DNA from 2 places in the Planococcus versutus genome. Region 1 is predicted to be linked to the other one. Evidence: a T-box and tRNA genes for the amino acid it is inferred to sense, from the RefSeq annotation. Region 1 holds a T-box; the other holds one or more tRNA genes.
What was found. A T-box is a leader RNA that pairs with one kind of tRNA and senses whether it is charged. The one in region 1 lies ahead of leuS (leucine--tRNA ligase), so its partner is inferred to be a tRNA-Leu.
Positions count from the first base shown of each region.

Region 2: it has a tRNA-Leu gene. The T-box ahead of leuS (leucine--tRNA ligase) is inferred to sense a tRNA for this amino acid. The anticodon was not compared.

Region 1 covers NZ_CP016540.2:1,209,412-1,214,247, forward strand. The annotation lists gene mnmL (tRNA modification radical SAM protein MnmL/YtqA) at 1-13, opposite strand, end outside; gene I858_RS06185 (CoA transferase subunit A) at 187-879, shown strand; partial or broken gene I858_RS06190 (3-oxoacid CoA-transferase subunit B) at 898-1,550, shown strand; T-box leader at 1,595-1,800, shown strand; gene leuS (leucine--tRNA ligase) at 1,842-4,253, shown strand; gene I858_RS06200 (BaiN/RdsA family NAD(P)/FAD-dependent oxidoreductase) at 4,547-4,836, opposite strand, start outside.
Region 2 covers NZ_CP016540.2:77,500-82,335, forward strand. The annotation lists rRNA gene I858_RS00360 (23S ribosomal RNA) at 1-2,853, shown strand, start outside; rRNA gene rrf (5S ribosomal RNA) at 2,993-3,108, shown strand; tRNA gene I858_RS00370 (tRNA-Val) at 3,119-3,194, shown strand; tRNA gene I858_RS00375 (tRNA-Thr) at 3,202-3,277, shown strand; tRNA gene I858_RS00380 (tRNA-Lys) at 3,289-3,364, shown strand; tRNA gene I858_RS00385 (tRNA-Leu) at 3,386-3,470, shown strand; tRNA gene I858_RS00390 (tRNA-Gly) at 3,476-3,550, shown strand; tRNA gene I858_RS00395 (tRNA-Leu) at 3,575-3,663, shown strand; tRNA gene I858_RS00400 (tRNA-Arg) at 3,695-3,771, shown strand; tRNA gene I858_RS00405 (tRNA-Pro) at 3,799-3,875, shown strand; tRNA gene I858_RS00410 (tRNA-Ala) at 3,882-3,957, shown strand; rRNA gene I858_RS00415 (16S ribosomal RNA) at 4,194-4,836, shown strand, end outside.

The DNA of each region.
Region 1 (4,836 bases):
ATTCTGTATTCACTCGTAACAACTCCTCTAATAACATTGTAGCATGTCACAGAAACCGTCAACAATGCTTGGGGTACTTGTGTTAATTTTTATGAATATTGCGTTTAGCGTAATAGTTTGTTTAAATTGGTATGGAAGCGTTTTAATAATCAGTTTTAGTTGATGAGTCAGAGGAGGCATAATGGGATGAAACCGATATACAATTCTGCAAAAGAAGCAGTGGAGCAAATTCAAGACGGTGCCACAATTATGGTAGGTGGTTTTGGGTTAGTAGGAATACCAGAACAGCTAATTTTAGCACTTGTTGATAAAGGAGTGACTGACTTGACCATTATTTCCAATAACTGTGGAGTGGACGAGTGGGGTCTTGGTTTACTGTTGAAAAACAATCAAATTAAAAAAATGATTGGTTCTTATGTTGGGGAAAACAAAGAGTTTGAACGCCAAGTGTTATCGGGTGAAATTGAAGTGGAATTGACACCACAAGGAACGCTTGCTGAAAAAATACGCGCAGGCGGAGCTGGAATTCCGGCATTCTTTACACCAGCTGGTGTTGGCACAACGGTCGCAGAAGGCAAAGAAATTCGCGAATTTGATGGGAAAGAACATGTACTAGAACATGCTTTGAGAGCTGATTTTGCATTAGTGAGAGCACATAAAGCTGATAAAATGGGCAACCTTGTTTATAATAAAACCGCCCAAAACTTCAATCCGCTTGCTGCAGCAGCTGGGAAAATTACCATTGCAGAAGTAGAAGAAATTGTAGAAACTGGTGATATTGATCCGAATCATGTTCAAACACCAAGCATTTATGTGCAAGGATTACTTCAAGCAGACCAAGAAAAACGCATTGAACGTTTAACAACACGTACTATTTAGGAAAGGATGGAGAAAATCATGGACAAACAAGCAGTGAGAGAACGCATTGCAAAACGCGCTGAAAAAGAAATTAATGATGGCGATTATGTGAATCTTGGAATCGGTATGCCAACTCTGGTTGCTAATTTTATTTCTGATAACAAAACTGTTGTACTTCAATCAGAAAACGGTCTTCTAGGAATTGGACCTTATCCAACAGAAGAAAATGTAGACCCTGATCTCATCAATGCGGGCAAAGAAACCGTAACGACGATTCCTGGATCGGCTTTTTTCACTAGTGCAGAATCGTTCGCGATGATTCGCGGGGGCATATTGACGTCGCTATTCTTGGTGGGATGGAAGTAGCTGAAAACGGCGACTTAGCCAACTGGATGATTCCCGGTAAAATGATCAAAGGCATGGGCGGTGCGATGGATTTAGTCCACGGTGCGAAAAAAGTTATTGTCATTATGGATCATGTATCAAAAGACGGATCTGCTAAAATCAAAAAACAATGCGATTTGCCGTTAACTGGCAAAGGTGTGGTTAATAAAATCATTACAGAACGTGCAGTGATTGAAGTAACAAAAAAGGGTTTAGTGTTGGTGGAGGTATTTGAAGGCTTTACTGTTCAAGATATAATCGATTCTACAGAAGCGCCTTTGAATACGGAAAACGTCAAAGTTTCTTAAGCTATTGCGAAAAAACAGTGCTTCGTCTAAACTAGAGACAATAACCAATGACAGTGAAGAGGACTAGTAGTTTGTGTATTTTTGACAGAGAGCCGGCGGTTGGTGCAAGCTGGTAAAATGCGCAAATGAACTCGCCTTGGAGTCCGTGTATGTGAAACTAAGTAAGATACACCGTTTTCCGCGTTAAGGAATCAAGTTGAGCGAGTCATCGCTAATTTGGGTGGTACCGCGGGAAAATCCCGTCCCTTATTTCAAGGGACGGGATTTTTTTATTTTGAGGAGGAATCGAAAATGACATTCAAACACAAACTAGTTGAGAAAAAATGGCAAAAATATTGGCAAGACAATAAGACGTTTAAACTGGTGGATGACCTATCAAAACCAAAATTCTACGCACTAGATATGTTCCCGTACCCATCAGGTGCTGGACTTCACGTAGGACACCCAGAAGGCTATACGGCGACGGATATTTTAAGCCGAGTCAAACGCATGCAAGGGTACAACGTTCTTCACCCAATGGGCTGGGACGCATTTGGTTTGCCAGCAGAGCAATATGCTCTGGATACTGGAAATGACCCAGCTGAATTTACAGCTAAAAACATTGAAACTTTTAAGCGTCAAATTCAAGAACTTGGATTTTCTTATGACTGGGACCGTGAAATCAGCACAACAGATCCGTCTTATTACAAATGGACACAATGGATTTTTATTCAGTTGTATAACAAAGGACTGGCGTATGTTGACGAAGTAGCAGTTAACTGGTGCCCAGCACTCGGAACAGTTTTGGCAAACGAAGAAGTCATTGATGGCAAATCAGAACGTGGAGGTCATCCGGTTGAGCGTCGTCCAATGCGTCAATGGGTATTGCGTATTACGAATTACGCAGATCGTCTTCTTGAAGATTTAGAAGACTTGGATTGGCCGGAAAGCTTGAAAGACATGCAACGCAACTGGATTGGGAAATCAGAAGGTGCAGAGCTGGAATTCCAAGTTGCGGATACCGAACATTCTTTCCGCGCATTTACAACACGTCCAGATACAATTTTTGGTGCGACATACGCGGTACTAGCTCCTGAACATAAATTGGTAGCAGCGATTACAACAACAGATCAACAAGCAGCTGTTGAAAAATACATTGATGATGTTAAAACAAAAAGTGATTTGGAACGCACCGATTTGGCGAAAGACAAATCAGGTGTCTTCACAGGCGCTTATGCAATCAATCCAGCGAGTGGCGAAAAAATGCCGATTTGGATTGCCGATTATGTATTAGCAACTTACGGAACAGGTGCGATCATGGCAGTTCCGGCTCACGACGAGCGTGATTATGAATTTGCGAAACAATTCGATTTGCCGATTGTGGAAGTTGTATCAGGTGGCAATATCAAAGAAGAAGCCTATGCCGGCGACGGTGAATTGATCAATTCTGATTACCTTAATGGATTGAACAAAAAAGAAGGCATTGAAAAAGCCATTGATTGGCTAGTGGATAAAAAAGTTGGCGACAAGAAAATCACGTATCGTTTACGTGATTGGTTGTTTAGTCGTCAGCGTTACTGGGGAGAGCCGATTCCAATTATCCACTGGGAAGATGGCACGATGACACCCGTAGAAGAAAAAGACTTGCCATTGATGCTGCCAGTAACGACGGATATTAAACCGAGTGGAACAGGTGAGTCACCACTTGCCAATATTACCGATTGGGTCAATATTGTTCATCCAGAAACGGGTATGAAAGGTCGCCGCGAAACCAATACGATGCCACAATGGGCAGGAAGCTGCTGGTATTACTTGCGTTTTATCGATCCGACAAACGATGAAATGCTAGCAGACCCTGAACTATTGAAGCGCTGGTTGCCGGTAGATGTTTATATCGGTGGCGCCGAGCATGCTGTGCTTCACTTGCTGTATGCACGTTTCTGGCATAAAGTGCTTTATGATATCGGTGTAGTTTCAACAAAAGAACCTTTCCAAAAGCTATTTAACCAAGGTATGATTTTGGGTGAAGGAAACGAAAAAATGTCGAAATCAAAAGGCAATGTCGTGAACCCTGATCAAATTATCGAAAGCCACGGTGCAGATACATTGCGCATGTACGAAATGTTCATGGGCCCACTTGAAGCGTCCATTGCATGGTCAACAAATGGCTTAGATGGCTCTCGTCGTTTCCTTGATCGCATTTGGCGCTTGTTTATGGATGAAGAGCAATTGAGTGCGAAAATAACGGATGCAAATGATGGCAAGATGGAAAAAGTCTATCACCAAACCGTTAAGAAAGTGACAAATGACTTTGAAGGATTGCGCTTTAACACAGCCATTTCTCAAATGATGGTCTTTATTAACGAAGGCTATAAAGCTGATGGGATTCCGAAAGCATACGTAGAAGGTTTTGTTAAACTATTGTCACCAATCGCACCTCATCTAGCAGAAGAGCTATGGGAAAAATTAGGACATACAGAAACTGTAACTTACGAAAACTGGCCGGAGTACGACGAGTCGAAAATGATCGATGACGTTATCGAAGTAGTCGTACAAGTAAACGGCAAAGTGAAAGCAAAACTAGCCATTGCAAAAGACTGCACAAAAGAGGAAGCAGAAATAGCAGCTCTTGCAGACGACAATGTTCAAAAAGCAACAGAAGGCAAACAAGTTCGCAAAGTCATTGTGATTCCAGGGAAACTGGTTAACATTGTTGTAGGTTAACAACGAAAAGCAGAATCTTCCGGTAGCTCCGACAGGCTTAAGACAGACCGGCGAAGTGGCGTTTTTTGCCGCACAGCAGGGCTGACTTAAGACCCGAGGAGCTGGAAGATGGAGTCTAGACAAAGAAAAGCGGAGTCTTCTGGATGCATTTTAAAACGAATAACAAAAAGAAGCAGACTGGAATTTTTCCGGTCTGCCTCTTTTTGTTATTAAAAGTAGATTTTGGGTTCTCATATATCGCTCGGAGCGAGTTGATTTGAATTTTGAAGGTAGATTTAACGCCGCCAACACTTTTAAGTGAGGCTCTCAAGTTGGTGCTCTTGTGCATAACGAGCTGCGCTTTGACCAGCGACATTGCCCGTCACTAGGGCAGAAGTTATGTTGTAGCCACCAGTATAACCGTGAATGTCTAAAATTTCACCACAAAAATATAAACCAGGTTTCTTTTTAGAAGCCATCGTTTTGGGTTCGATTTCTTTAATGGAAACACCGCCGCCAGTTACAAACGCCTTTTCAATAGATTGTGTTCCGTTAACAAACATGGCAAATGCCGTTAGCTGTTGTGCCATAGCTCGAACTTTGT
Region 2 (4,836 bases), 1.1 Mb from region 1:
CGGGGAGCTGTAAGTGAGCGATGATCCGGAGATTTCCGAATGGGGGAACCCCCTGTCTTTAATGGGACAGGATCCATGTGTGAATCTATAGCACATGAGAAGGCAGACCCAGGGAACTGAAACATCTAAGTACCTGGAGGAAGAGAAAGCAAATGCGATTCCCTGAGTAGCGGCGAGCGAAACGGGATCAGCCCAAACCAAGAGGCTTGCCTCTTGGGGTTGTAGGACACTCTATACGGAGTTACAAAAGGAAGGATTAGGCGAAGCGACCTGGAACGGTCCGCCACAGCGGGTAACAGCCCCGTAGCCGAAAACCCTTCCCCTCCAGAGTGGATCCTGAGTACGGCGGAACACGTGAAATTCCGTCGGAATCTGGGAGGACCATCTCCCAAGGCTAAATACTTCCTAGTGACCGATAGTGAACCAGTACCGTGAGGGAAAGGTGAAAAGCACCCCGGAAGGGGAGTGAAATAGATCCTGAAACCGTGTGCCTACAAGTAGTCAAAGCCCGTTAATGGGTGATGGCGTGCCTTTTGTAGAATGAACCGGCGAGTTACGATTACATGCAAGGTTAAGCTGAGAAGGCGGAGCCGCAGCGAAAGCGAGTCTGAATAGGGCGATAGAGTATGTAGTTGTAGACCCGAAACCAGGTGATCTACCCATGTCCAGGGTGAAGGTAAGGTAACACTTACTGGAGGCCCGAACCCACGCACGTTGAAAAGTGCGGGGATGAGGTGTGGGTAGCGGAGAAATTCCAATCGAACCTGGAGATAGCTGGTTCTCTCCGAAATAGCTTTAGGGCTAGCCTCAAGATAGAGAATCCTGGAGGTAGAGCACTGTTTGGACTAGGGGCCCATCCCGGGTTACCGAATTCAGACAAACTCCGAATGCCAGTGATTTATGCTTGGGAGTCAGACTGCGAGTGATAAGATCCGTAGTCAAGAGGGAAACAGCCCAGACCACCAGCTAAGGTCCCCAAATATCCGTTAAGTGGAAAAGGATGTGGCGTTGCTTAGACAACCAGGATGTTGGCTTAGAAGCAGCCATCATTTAAAGAGTGCGTAATAGCTCACTGGTCGAGTGACACTGCGCCGAAAATGTACCGGGGCTAAACGGATTACCGAAGCTGTGGATGGATCTCTTCGGAGATCCGTGGTAGGAGAGCGTTCTAAGGGCGTTGAAGTCAGACCGGAAGGACTGGTGGAGCGCTTAGAAGTGAGAATGCCGGTATGAGTAACGAAAGACGGGTGAGAATCCCGTCCACCGAATGCCTAAGGTTTCCTGAGGAAGGCTCGTCCGCTCAGGGTTAGTCGGGACCTAAGTCGAGGCCGATAGGCGTAGACGATGGACAACAGGTTGATATTCCTGTACCACCTCCCCGCCGTTTGAGCAATGGGGGGACGCAGAAGGATAAGGAGAGCGTGCCGTTGGTTGTGCACGTCCAAGCAGTGAGGCGTGGAATGAGGCAAATCCCATTCCTGACACGTTGAGCTGTGATGGCAAGAGGTTTACCTCAGAGTCCCTGATTTCACACTGCCAAGAAAAGCCTCTAGCGAGGCGGGAGGTGCCCGTACCGCAAACCGACACAGGTAGGCGAGAAGAGAATTCTAAGGTGAGCGAGTGAACTCTCGTTAAGGAACTCGGCAAAATGACCCCGTAACTTCGGGAGAAGGGGTGCTCTGGTAGGGTGAATAGCCCGAGAGAGCCGCAGTGAATAGGCCCAGGCGACTGTTTAGCAAAAACACAGGTCTCTGCAAAACCGTAAGGTGACGTATAGGGGCTGACGCCTGCCCGGTGCTGGAAGGTTAAGAGGAGTGCTTAGCGCAAGCGAAGGTGCGAATTGAAGCCCCAGTAAACGGCGGCCGTAACTATAACGGTCCTAAGGTAGCGAAATTCCTTGTCGGGTAAGTTCCGACCCGCACGAAAGGCGTAACGATCTGGGCACTGTCTCAACGAGAGACTCGGTGAAATTATAGTACCTGTGAAGATGCAGGTTACCCGCGACAGGACGGAAAGACCCCGTGGAGCTTTACTGTAGCCTGATATTGAATTTTGGTGCAACTTGTACAGAATAGGTAGGAGCCTTAGATTCCGGAGCGCCAGCTTCGGCGGAGGCGTCAGTGGGATACTACCCTGGTTGTATTGAAATTCTAACCCACAAGCCTGATCGGCTTGGGAGACAGTGTCAGGCGGGCAGTTTGACTGGGGCGGTCGCCTCCTAAAGAGTAACGGAGGCGCCCAAAGGTTCCCTCAGAATGGTTGGAAATCATTCGCAGAGTGTAAAGGCAGAAGGGAGCTTGACTGCGAGACGTACATGTCGAGCAGGGTCGAAAGACGGGCTTAGTGATCCGGTGGTTCCGCATGGAAGGGCCATCGCTCAACGGATAAAAGCTACCCCGGGGATAACAGGCTTATCTCCCCCAAGAGTCCACATCGACGGGGAGGTTTGGCACCTCGATGTCGGCTCATCGCATCCTGGGGCTGTAGTCGGTCCCAAGGGTTGGGCTGTTCGCCCATTAAAGCGGTACGCGAGCTGGGTTCAGAACGTCGTGAGACAGTTCGGTCCCTATCCGTCGCGGGCGCAGGAAATTTGAGAGGAGCTGTCCTTAGTACGAGAGGACCGGGATGGACACACCGCTGGTGTACCAGTTGTTCTGCCAAGGGCATCGCTGGGTAGCTATGTGTGGCCGGGATAAGTGCTGAAAGCATCTAAGCACGAAGCCCCCTCAAGATGAGATTTCCCATTGCGCAAGCAAGTAAGATCCCTCAAAGACGATGAGGTAGATAGGTTCGAGGTGGAAGCGTGGCGACACGTGCAGCTGACGAATACTAATCGATCGAGGACTTAACCAACAAACTGTACGCGAATCATGCACGATTTGTTTCACCTGTCGTTTATCCAGTTTTGAAAGAATAAGTACAAGTTTTTGAAAAAAAGCTTGAAAATACCAGGAGTACTGGTATACTAAATCTTGTCTTTCGAAAAAAATAGTCCAGTGATGATGGCAAAGAGGCCACACCCGTTCCCATCTCGAACACGGCAGTTAAGCTCTTTTGCGCCGATGGTAGTTGGGGGTTTCCCCCTGTGAGAGTAGGACGTCGCTGGGCAATACATATTGGAGGATTAGCTCAGCTGGGAGAGCATCTGCCTTACAAGCAGAGGGTCGGCGGTTCGATCCCGTCATCCTCCACCATTTTTTTGCCGGAGTAGCTCAGTTGGTAGAGCAACTGACTTGTAATCAGTAGGTCGAGGGTTCGACTCCTTTCTCCGGCACCACTCATGTAAATGAGCCATTAGCTCAGCTGGTAGAGCATCTGACTTTTAATCAGAGGGTCGAAGGTTCGAATCCTTCATGGCTCACCATTTTAATTTAATAATTGCCACGCGGGTGTGGCGGAACTGGCAGACGCACTAGACTTAGGATCTAGCGCCTTCGGGCGTGGGGGTTCGACTCCCTTCACCCGCACCATTTTTGCGGAAGTAGTTCAGTGGTAGAACGCCACCTTGCCAAGGTGGAGGTCGCGAGTTCGAACCTCGTCTTCCGCTCCAATTTTTAATCTTTATCGACCCTAAGCCGGGGTGGCGGAACTGGCAGACGCACAGGACTTAAAATCCTGCGGTAGGTGACTACCGTACCGGTTCGATTCCGGTCCTCGGCACCATCTTTTCACAAAACAGTGAATAGCATCATATGCGCCCGTAGCTCAATTGGATAGAGTACTTGACTACGAATCAAGCGGTTAGAGGTTCGAGTCCTCTCGGGCGCACCATAATTTTTACATCCAGCATCTCAAGTTCGGGAAGTAGCTCAGCTTGGTAGAGCACTTGGTTTGGGACCAAGGGGTCGCAGGTTCGAATCCTGTCTTCCCGACCAAACAATGGGGCCTTAGCTCAGCTGGGAGAGCGCCTGCCTTGCACGCAGGAGGTCAGCGGTTCGATCCCGCTAGGCTCCACCATTTTGATAGTTGAACCTTGAAAACTGAACAGCAAAACGTCAACGAAAGACGTCACGAGAACCTCGGTGTGAGCACGGCTTTTGCAAAGGTTGCCTTTTGCAAAGGTTGCCTTTGGCAAACAGAGCAAAGTTGTTTTTCATCTCGGTGTGCGTGACGAAAATTTACTGATCAGCATTTTGTAGATCAAGCCATCTTCGGATGGTGCCAGCAACAACTAGAGCAGTCAAATGTTCTCTATAATGGAGAGTTTGATCCTGGCTCAGGACGAACGCTGGCGGCGTGCCTAATACATGCAAGTCGAGCGGAACCATTGGAGCTTGCTCCTTTGGTTTAGCGGCGGACGGGTGAGTAACACGTGGGCAACCTGCCCTGCAGATCGGGATAACTCCGGGAAACCGGTGCTAATACCGAATAGTTTGCGGCCTCTCCTGAGGCTGCACGGAAAGACGGTCTCGGCTGTCACTGCAGGATGGGCCCGCGGCGCATTAGCTAGTTGGTGGGGTAATGGCCTACCAAGGCAACGATGCGTAGCCGACCTGAGAGGGTGATCGGCCACACTGGGACTGAGACACGGCCCAGACTCCTACGGGAGGCAGCAGTAGGGAATCTTCCGCAATGGACGAAAGTCTGACGGAGCAACGCCGCGTGAGTGACGAAGGTTTTCGGATCGTAAAACTCTGTTGTGAGGGAAGAACAAGTGCCAAGTAACTACTGGCACCTTGACGGTACCTCACCAGAAAGCCACGGCTAACTACGTGCCAGCAGCCGCGGTAATACGTAGGTGGCAAGCGTTGTCCGGAATTATTGGGCGTAAAGCGCGCGCAGGCGGTTCTTTAAGTCTGATGTGAAAGCCCACGGCTCAACCGTGGAGGGTCATTG